Regions from separate parts of the Neorhizobium tomejilense genome, predicted to be linked through region 1. Evidence: predicted binding sites of a transcription regulator. Region 1 holds the regulator's gene; each other region holds the start of a gene.

Region 1 (3,275 bases):
CGGGCGATTTCCGAAGACACCACCGAGGCGCTGCGCCTGTCGGGCCTCGCCCATATCGTCGCCATTTCCGGGCTCAACATGGCGCTCGCAGCCGGCATCTTCTTTGTCGGCGCGCGCACCGTGCTTTCCGTCTTCACGGGCTTCGCCCAGGCCTATCCGGTCAAGAAGATCGCCGCACTCGGCGCGCTGATGATGGCGACGGCCTATTACCTGATCTCCGGTTTCGGCGTTTCCGCCGAGCGGGCCTATATCATGATGGCGATCATGCTGGTCGCGGTGCTTTTCGATCGGCCATCGATCAGCCTGCGCAATGTCGCGCTGTCCGCCCTGGTCATCATCGCCATGTCGCCCTCGGAAATACTGGGGCCGAGCTTCCAGATGTCGTTTGCCGCCACCGCCGCCCTGGTCGCCGGCTACGCACTCTGGAAACACAGGGCGAAGCGCCGCGATCCCGAACCTCTGCCATTCCGTCGCCCTATGGTGACTCCGGTGCTGGCATCCTGGAATTTCGCGGCCGGCATCTTCGTGACCTCGCTGATCGGCGGCATCTCGACCGCCATGTTCTCGGTCGAGCATTTCCACCGTATCGCCACCTACGGCCTTGTCGCCAACCTCGCCGCCATGCCGATCATCTCCTTCGTGGTCATGCCGGCAGGGCTGGCCGGCATGCTGCTGATGCCGTTCGGCCTCGATGCGCCCTTCATGAAGCTCATGGGCCTCGGCCTGGGGTGGGTGATTGCAATTGCCAAACACGTCGCCGCCTGGGGCGGCGATGTCGGCATAGGGCGACAACATCCCTGGTTCCTCGCCGTCTCGACGGCAGGTTTCCTGCTGTTGACGCTCATGAGGACGAGACTGAGACTGATAGGCCTGCCGCTGATGGTGACCGCTCTGCTGCTTTCCTGGCATGAGCGGTCGATGCCCCTGCCGGATATCCTGATCTCGGAAGACGGGACGATGGTCGCATTTGTAGACGGGAAAGGGGTCGCCACCAATCGCGCCCGCCCGCCCGACTTCGTCTACGGCCAATGGAAGAGGGCGCTTCTGCTCGGTGATCCCACCAAGCCTGAAATGTCGCCATCCAGGGACAAGCCGCCCGACGACAGGCCACCCGGCGCGAAAACCAACGAGCGCCGCGAATTGACCCCGCAGCAACTGGAAACGGCAAAGTCGAGGATAAAACAGGCGCCTGCCGGCCGCTTCACCTGCGAGCCGACGGCCTGGTGTGCGGCAAGCACCGGCAAGGGCATCGTTATCGCTGTCGAGGACGGCCGTTATGCGGGTGCCGCCTGCGACGCCGCCAGTCTTGTCATTGCGCCGCGCGCCCGCTTCGACCAATGCCGGTCCGGCGCCCTGATGATCAATGGTGCCATGCTTCGCAAGGCGGGTGCGCTGGAGATTTCCCTCAACGGCGCGACCGACATTCGGCGCTGGCAGATCCGTGCCGCCATGGCGGGCGCAGACCGTCCCTGGAGCAGGCACCGCCACTATGATTGGCGAAGCCAGGGTTTCGATGGGTCATTGCCGGAACCGCTCCGGCAGATGATCAGTGATACCGGCGGATGAGGCCGACGAGCTTGCCCTGGATCTTCACCCGGTCCGGCCCAAAGATGCGGGTCTCGTAGGCTGGGTTGGCGGCTTCGAGGGCGATGGAGGCACCGCGGCGGCGGAAGCGTTTCAGCGTCGCTTCCTCGTCGTCCACCAGCGCCACGACGATATCGCCCGGATTGGCCGTATTGCTGTTGCGGATGATCACGGTATCGCCGTCGAGAATGCCGGCCTCGATCATCGAATCGCCCTTGACCTCGAGCGCATAATGTTCGCCGGAACCGAGCATCTCGGCCGGCACGGCGATGTCATGCGTGTTGTTCTGGATCGCCGAGATCGGCACGCCGGCAGCGATGCGGCCCATGACCGGAACTGTCGTGGCGTTCGGCGAATCGTCGTTGGCGGCGGGTTTCTGAGGCGCCGCGACCGGCTGCGGTTTGCCGAGGCTGCCCTCGATGACGCTCGGCGAAAAACCGCGCCGTGGCTGCATGCTCGGTGAGTAGGCTTCCGGCAGCTTGATGACTTCGAGCGCCCGGGCCCGGTTCGGCAGGCGGCGGATGAAGCCGCGCTCCTCGAGCGCGGTGATCAGGCGGTGGATGCCTGACTTGGACGCGAGGTCGAGAGCATCCTTCATTTCATCGAATGACGGCGGGATGCCGGATTCCTTCATGCGTTCGTGAATGAACAGAAGCAATTCCTGTTGTTTGCGCGTGAGCATCTTTTGGCACCCTCAGAGTCGGAAACAAATCCAGAACGGACACTATATGTTCCATATGTGTTCTGCAAGTCCCTAAATTTCTGTGAAGTATGATGATTTTTTCTTCATAGATGCGTGCCAGATATCTCGAGCCACACCACTTGCGCGGCGCGAGCCCGCTGCCAAAGTAGCTTTGCGATTCCAATTCCGGGGGCCCTCGCGTGAACGCAAGACCAATCGATCATCTCGTGCTGCCGGTGGCGGGACTTACCGCTGCGCGTTCCCGGCTCACGAAGCTTGGTTTTACAGTTGCGCCCGATGCTTTTCATCCTTTCGGCACAGCCAATGCTTGTGTGTTCTTCTCGGATGGCAGCTACCTGGAGCCGCTGGCTCTTGCCAATCGCCGTCATGCAAGCGCGGCCGCCAAACGCGGCAACGTTTTTACCGCACGCGATCTGGCCTTCCGCAAGGCACGCGACAGGCAGGGTTTTTCCGCTCTCGTTGTGGCGACCCGTGACGCGATGGCCGATCACGCGCGTTTCAAGATGCGTGGCGTTTCGGCAGGCGACGTGCTGGAATTCTCCCGCGGGATGACCTTGGCCGACGGTTCCGAAACCCAGGCGAGCTTCCGGCTGGCTTTTGCGGGTGATGACCGGGCGCCCGACTTCCTGATGTTTTCCTGCCAGCGGATCAATCCCCTGCCGGCCGATCGCGGCGAACTGGAGCACCATTCCAATGCGGTCATGGGGCTGAGCAAGATCATTCTGTCGGCATCGGCGCCCTCCGATTTCGCACCCCTGGCCGAGCAGGTGCTGATGACGAAGGCCAAGCCGGAGGCTGTTTCGCTCGAGCTTGCCGCGGCCAATGCCCGCATTCGCATCCTGCAGGATCACGAACTCGAGGCGGAATTCGCCCTGCCGTCGACGCCGGGTGCCGAGGGGCTGCGCGGCCGGGTGATCATCTTCAAGACGGCCGATCTTGCCGTGACAGAGATCACCCTTGCTGCTAATGACGTCGCATTCGTCCGCCG
Region 2 (3,275 bases), 960 kb from region 1:
CCGAAAGCGGCGAACCGGTGCCGCTCCCCGAAGATCTGCGCGACTGGCTCTATCAGTTCCTAGATTGATGGGACGCGGCCGATCAGGCCCGTTGCGGCAGCAACGGATAACCGACCATCACGGCGCGGCCCGCAAGTGCTGCGATCATCGCCTTCAGCACATCGCCCGGAACGAAGGACAGGTCGCCGATGAAAGCGGTCAGGAGCCCGGTGCCCGTGACATAGGCGAGATAGAAGATGCCGAGTGCATGATCCACAACCACGCCGCCGAGCAGCGCTGCGAGGAAAAAGCCGGTGATCTGTACGATGCCGCTCTGCGAACGATCGACGAAACGCTCGGAGCAATAACCGGTAATGACGGCCGCGAAGAACCAGCCGACGAGATAACCGGCGGTCGGCGAGGCGAAGGTGGCAAGGCCGCCGCGTCCACCCGATAGAACCGGCAGGCCGATCGCGACCAGCAGCAGGACCAGAAGCACCGCGAAACCGCCGCGCTTGGCACCGAGGATGACGCCCGCCAGCATGACGCCGAGCGACTGCGCGGTGATCGGCACGGGAATGAAGCCGAGCATGATCGGCGGCACGAGACCGAGCGCCACGATAATGGCGGCGAAAAGGGCGGCCAGAACGAGATCACGGGTGGTCATGCTATGCGAATCCCTGGTTGTCATATGAGGTCATTTCTGCGCCCGGATGCCACGTGCGTCAATGGCAGCGGCGATCTCGTCGGCGTTTTTGAGCGTCAGGATGATCAGCGGCACCGCCAGCGTCAGCGGCCGGACCTTCAATCCGCGGGCGCGGTGCGCGTCGCGAATTGCCTGGTAACGGCTGAGGATCTCCGGCACGAAACGGATGACAAGACCGATCGAAAGCCCGATATCCGCGGCCCTGACGAGCCCCAGGCGCTCCAGCGGCATGGCAAGGCGGGTGATCTCGTCGATGAAATCGCCGGTGCTGGTGGTCGCCGTCACCGCCGCGGCGAAGAGGGCAAGCGCCGTCAGCCGCGTGACGACGATCAGCGCATCGTGGCGGCCGTTGAGGACAAGCGTGAAGATCGCGACAATGACGATGGTCAGCAGGATCGGCCGAAGCCGCAGCCAGGACTGGCGCCATCCGAGCCGCAGCGACGAATAGACGATGCCGCCGAGAACGGCCGCGATGACAAGAACGGCGGGAGAATGGATCACGAATAGCAGGAGGCTGAGCGCGGCAAGGCCGAGAAGCTTTGCCCGCGGCGAAAGCCGGTGCAGAAACGTGTCGCCTTCCACGTAAAGCGTCTTCATTCAACAAGCTCGCGGTAGCGGGAGATGACCTCCGCCGGCGCGCCGTCATAGGCGAGGCAGCCTTCGTGGAAGCACAGAACCCGGTCGAAATCGGCGATCAGGCCGAGGTCATGGCTGATGACGACGACATTTTCGTCGAGCCCGTGGATCGTCCTCTCCACGAGATCACGGTTTCGGAGATCCAGCTGGTTGGTCGGTTCGTCCATGATCAGGATGTCCGGCCGGGTCACCAGAACCGAGGCAAGCGCCGCCAGCTGCAGTTCTCCGCCCGAAAGTTCGTGCACACGCCGGTCGGCCAGATGGGCGATGCCGAAACGGACAAGCACGGCCTCGATCGCCGCCTGCGTATCCGCCTTCGAGAGTTTTTGGCTTTTCAGCCCGAGCGCGATATCTTCTTTCAGGACCGGCAGGATGATCTGGTTCTGCGGGTTCTGGAAGATGAACCCCGCCTGGCCGCGAACCTTGTCGCCGTCTTTCACCGTATCGAAGCCGTTGACGGTCACCTGGCCTGCGGCAGGCAGCACCAGCCCGTTGATCATCCGCGCGAACGTCGTCTTGCCGGAACCATTGAGACCGATGACGCCGATCCGCCGTTCACTGAGCGACAGCGTCAGCGGATGGACGACGGTGCGCCCCTCGAAACGCGCTTCTGCCTGTTCGAAACGGATATCCAAGCCTGTCCCTCGGTGTTCAGCGGTCTATAGACCGGAAGATGGGGAAGGGGAATGCGGAACCGAACGTGAACATTGAATCCGGCGCGGCGGTATCCTAGTCTAGATGCCATGGCGATTCTCATTCCGAACGATCAGGCCCGCAGGATATTCCTCGAACGGCAGCGGCTCTGCGAACCGCCCGGCCGCGCGTTGACCAAAGCCGGCCTGCTGCAGCTCATCGACGATCTCGGTTTCGTCCAGGTGGACAGTATCGCCACCGTCGAGCGCGCCCACCACATGATCCTGTTTTCGCGCAACCAGACCTACCGGCGCGAGCACCTGACCGCGCTTCTGGAAAAGGACGGCGAGCTGTTCGAGCACTGGACGCATGACGCCTCGATCATTCCGGCGAGCTTCTTCCGCTACTGGAAACACCGTTTTCGCCGCCGCGAGCCGATCCTCGCCGAACGTTGGAGGAAATGGCATGGCGAAGGGTTCGACGCCGCCTTCGAGGAGACCTTCCAGCATATTGCCGAGAACGGCGCGATCATGTCGCGCGACATGAAGCAGGAGGATCACAAGTCCGGCGGCTGGTGGAACTGGCATCCGAACAAGACGGCGCTCGAATATTACTGGCATACCGGCAAGCTGGCGATCGCCGGCCGCGTCAACTTCCAGAAGATCTATGACCTGATGGAACGGGTGATCCCGCCGCAGCATCACGAGCCGGAGGTCAGCCACGAGGAATTCATCGACTGGGCCTGCCGCGGCGCCATGACCCGCCTCGGTTTTGCGACCTCCGGAGAACTTGCCGCCTTTTTCGATCTGGTCACGCCGGACGAGGCGAAAGACTGGGTGAAGTCCCATCGCGACGAGCTGACCGAGGTGCTGATCGAGACCGCCGACGGCAGCAAGCCCCGCCCGTCCTTCGCCTTCCTCGGCTTTCCCGAAAATCTCGGGGATATCCCCGAACCGCCCGCCCGCGTGCGCGTGCTCAGCCCGTTCGATCCGCTCCTGCGCAACCGCGACCGGGCCGAGCGGCTCTTCAACTTCTTCTACCGCATCGAGGTTTTCGTGCCGGAGCCGAAGCGCCAATACGGCTACTACGTCTTCCCGCTGCTCGAAGGCGACCGCATGATCGGCCGCATCGACATGAAGGCGGACCGCAAGTCCGGCACGCTGGATGTGAAGCGGTTATGGCTGGAAAAGGGTGTGCGGGCTTCCGCCGGGAGATTGGAGAAGCTGGACGCGGAACTGCTCCGCGTCGGGCGGTTTGCAGGGGTGGATAGGGTTACCTATCAGGATGGTTGGCGGGGCGAATAAGCGCGGCCGGCGAAAAC
Region 3 (3,275 bases), 1.4 Mb from region 1:
CACCACCGCAATCATGTTTTCGCCCGTGCCCCCCACCAGGATCAGAGCCGTGCCGGTTGGATCGGTTACGCGCGCGACCGCTGAGAGGTCGACCTTGGCGTCATCGAGAAGTGCCAGCGCCGGCACAGCAAAACCATCTTCCCCAACGGCTCCGACCATATGCACGGCGCTTCCGGCACGGCGTGCGGCGAGCGCCTGGTTGGCGCCCTTGCCACCGGCAGCCGTCGCAAAGCTCGATCCCGCAACCGTCTCCCCTGGCTGGGGCAGGCGCTCGGTCGTGGCGATGAGATCCATGTTGATGGAGCCGAGGACGGTGATCATGGCGGGCCTGCGTGCTTGATTTGAAGTCGCGCGACACTGCCCGAGAGGATCACTCCTCGTCAACCACCCGCAGTTTGAGAAGACCGGTGCGGCTTTCGACCACTTTCGCCTGTGGCAGGTCGCGGGCTGCCCCGGCCTCCGCCGGAGCCTCCAGTTCGAGAGCCTCGATCTTGGCGCCGCGGCGGTTGAGCTTGTCGGTGGAGGTGAGGATCTGTTCGACATCCTTCTGCGCCGCGAAGAAATGTGTCTGCAGTTTGCGGGTGCGGTCGTCGAGGCGGGAAAGATCCTCGATCAGCAGTGCCACTTCACCCTGGATGAGATGTGCCTGCTCGCGCATCCGCTGGTCCTTCAGCACGGCCTGGATGACCTGGATGGACAGCATCAGCAGCGAGGGCGAGACAATGACGATGCGGGAACGTTGCGCCTTCTGCACAGCGCTTTCGAAATGCTCGTGGATCTCCGCGAAGATCGATTCCGATGGCACGAAGAGGAAAGCCATTTCCTGCGTTTCGCCCGGTATCAGGTACTTTTCCGAGACATCGCGGATGTGAACCTCGAGGTCGCGCTTGAAGGCCTGGGCGGCGGCCCTTCTCGCTTCGGGTGCCGCAGCCTCGCGAAATGCGTTCCAGGCTTCGAGCGGAAATTTGGCATCGATCACCAAGGGCGGCGCGCCGTTCGGCATCCTGATCGTGCAGTCGGGCCTGGTGCCGTTCGAAAGCGTGGTCTGGAAGCCGTAGGCCCCCATCGGCAATCCGTCGGCAATGATCGCTTCCATTCGGCCCTGGCCGAAGGCGCCGCGTGTCTGCTTGTTCGACAGGATCGCCTGCAGGCCGACGACGTCCTTTGCCAGCGTTTGGATATTGTTCTGGGCAGCGTCGATCACCGCCAGCCGTTCCTGCAGTCGCTGCAGGTTCTCGTGCGTCGACTTGGTCTGTTCGGTGATACTAGCGCCGATCCGGTGGGTCATGCCGTCGAGCCGCTGGCTGACCGACTGGTTCAGTTCTGATTGCCGTGTCGAAAGCGTCTCCGCCATTGCCGACAACCGACCCTGCATCTCGCTTTGCGCTCTCAGAAGTTCGGAAAGCCGGGCCTCGCCTTCCATCACCCGCAATGTCGCATCTTCCTGCCGCTGAAGGGATGCCCGGCGCGTCAGAAACAGCCATAACAGCAGCAATGCCGCTCCACACATCACCGCCACGACGGCAGCGCGCGGGTCGTCGAAGAAACGGGAAAGGCTCGCAACAAGGTTATCCATGGCGGGAAACTAACAGAATTTTGCCACTTGAAAAGATCAAAACGTGAACATTCCACTTCCTCCGGCCGTAATTTCTATTTCTTCGGAAAAAAAGATGGGTTATGGGAAGCCATGACGATCAAGCTTCTGATTATTCTGCCTGACCCGATCCTGCGTCAGGTTTCCAAGCCGATAGAGCGTGTTGACGCCGAGCTTCTGAGGCTCGCCGACGACATGCTGGAGACCATGTACGACGCGCCGGGCATCGGCCTTGCAGCGATCCAGATCGGCGTGCCACGCCGCCTGCTGGTCGTCGACATTGCGCGCGAGGGCGAGGAAAAGCAGCCGCAAGTCTTCATCAATCCGGAGATCGTCAAATCCTCCGACGACATCTCCGTATATGAAGAAGGCTGCCTTTCCATTCCGGAATATTATGCGGAGGTCGAACGGCCGGCGACCGTCAGCGTCAAGCATCTCGGCCGCGACGGCAAGGAATATGTGGTGGAGGCCGATGGCCTGCTCGCCACCTGCCTCCAGCATGAGATCGATCACCTGAATGGCGTGCTTTTCATCGACCATATTTCTCGCCTGAAGCGCGAGATGGTGATCAAGAAATTCACCAAGGCTGCCAAGTCCAAGGCGGTCTGAACCGTCGCTCAGGCGATCCGAGTTAAGAAGGCGCGGTCTCTTGAGACGCGGAACGTCCATGTCTCTTCGCATCATCTTCATGGGAACCCCGGAATTTTCCGTGCCGACGCTGCAGAGCCTCAAGCACGCGGGGCACGAGATCGTCGCAGTCTATACCCAGCCGCCGCGCCCGGGTGGCCGCCGCGGGCTCGATCTGGTGAAGTCGCCGGTCCATCAGGCCGCCGAACTGCTGGGCATCCCCGTTTTTACGCCGGTGAATTTCAAGGATCCGGAAGAGCGCGAAAAATTCCGCGGGCTCAAGGCGGATGTTGCCGTCGTCGTCGCCTACGGCCTGCTGCTGCCGGAAGCGATCCTGACGGGCACACAACTCGGTTGTTACAACGGCCACGCTTCGCTCCTGCCACGCTGGCGCGGTGCCGCACCGATCCAGCGGGCGATCATGGCGGGTGACAAGAAGACCGGCATGATGGTCATGCAGATGGAAAAGGGCCTCGATACCGGCCCCGTTGCGCTGACGAGGGAAGTGGAAATCGGCGAGAACATGACGGCAGGCGAACTGCACGACAAGCTGATGCTGGTTGGTGCCCGAGCCATGGTCGAGGCGATGGAAAAACTCGAAGCCAACGACTTGCCGCTGACGCCGCAATCGCCGGAAGGCGTGCTTTATGCCGCCAAGATCGACAAGGGCGAGACGCGCATCGATTTTTCGAAACCCGCAGCGGATGTGCATAACCACATCCGCGGTCTGTCGCCTTTCCCGGGCGCATGGTTCGAGGCGGAGATCAACGGCAAGCTGGAGCGTGTGAAGGTTCTTCTGTCGGAAATCGGCGAGGGGCAGGGCGAGCCCGGAACGGTTCTTGACGACGCACTGACCCTTGCCTGCGGCGCGGGTGCAGTGCGGCTCCTCAAGTTGCAGAAGGCCGGGGGCAAGCCCCTGGCCGCGGCGGAGTTCCTGCGCGGTACGCCGCTAGGGCCTGGCACGAGGCTCTCCTGATGCCGCGATTCCGCATGATCGTCGAATATGACGGCACGCCTTATGTCGGCTGGCAGAAGCAGAAGAACGGCCATTCGG

The links. Region 1 encodes LexA, which represses DNA repair genes until DNA is damaged. Its sites were predicted from a motif close to TGTTCNNNNTGTGTTCNG; they were not measured.
Region 2: a site for LexA is predicted at 2,011-2,028, ahead of ACSQ3G_RS02265 (energy-coupling factor ABC transporter ATP-binding protein). Genes of this name have one in related genera too.
Region 3: a site for LexA is predicted at 1,609-1,626, ahead of ACSQ3G_RS00270 (DNA recombination protein RmuC). Genes of this name have one in related genera too.

Annotation. Positions count from the first base shown of each region.
Region 1 is NZ_CAXUSO020000001.1:1,421,414-1,424,688, forward strand. It holds gene ACSQ3G_RS07350 (ComEC/Rec2 family competence protein) at 1-1,566, shown strand, start outside; gene lexA (transcriptional repressor LexA) at 1,547-2,266, opposite strand; gene ACSQ3G_RS07360 (VOC family protein) at 2,467-3,275, shown strand, end outside.
Region 2 is NZ_CAXUSO020000001.1:458,996-462,270, forward strand. It holds gene ACSQ3G_RS02250 (acyl-CoA thioesterase) at 1-68, shown strand, start outside; gene ACSQ3G_RS02255 (biotin transporter BioY) at 83-646, opposite strand; gene ACSQ3G_RS02260 (CbiQ family ECF transporter T component) at 677-1,282, opposite strand; gene ACSQ3G_RS02265 (energy-coupling factor ABC transporter ATP-binding protein) at 1,279-1,956, opposite strand; gene ACSQ3G_RS02270 (winged helix-turn-helix domain-containing protein) at 2,065-3,258, shown strand.
Region 3 is NZ_CAXUSO020000001.1:52,461-55,735, forward strand. It holds gene ACSQ3G_RS00265 (ribokinase) at 1-321, opposite strand, end outside; gene ACSQ3G_RS00270 (DNA recombination protein RmuC) at 371-1,576, opposite strand; gene def (peptide deformylase) at 1,688-2,203, shown strand; gene fmt (methionyl-tRNA formyltransferase) at 2,262-3,197, shown strand; gene truA (tRNA pseudouridine(38-40) synthase TruA) at 3,197-3,275, shown strand, end outside.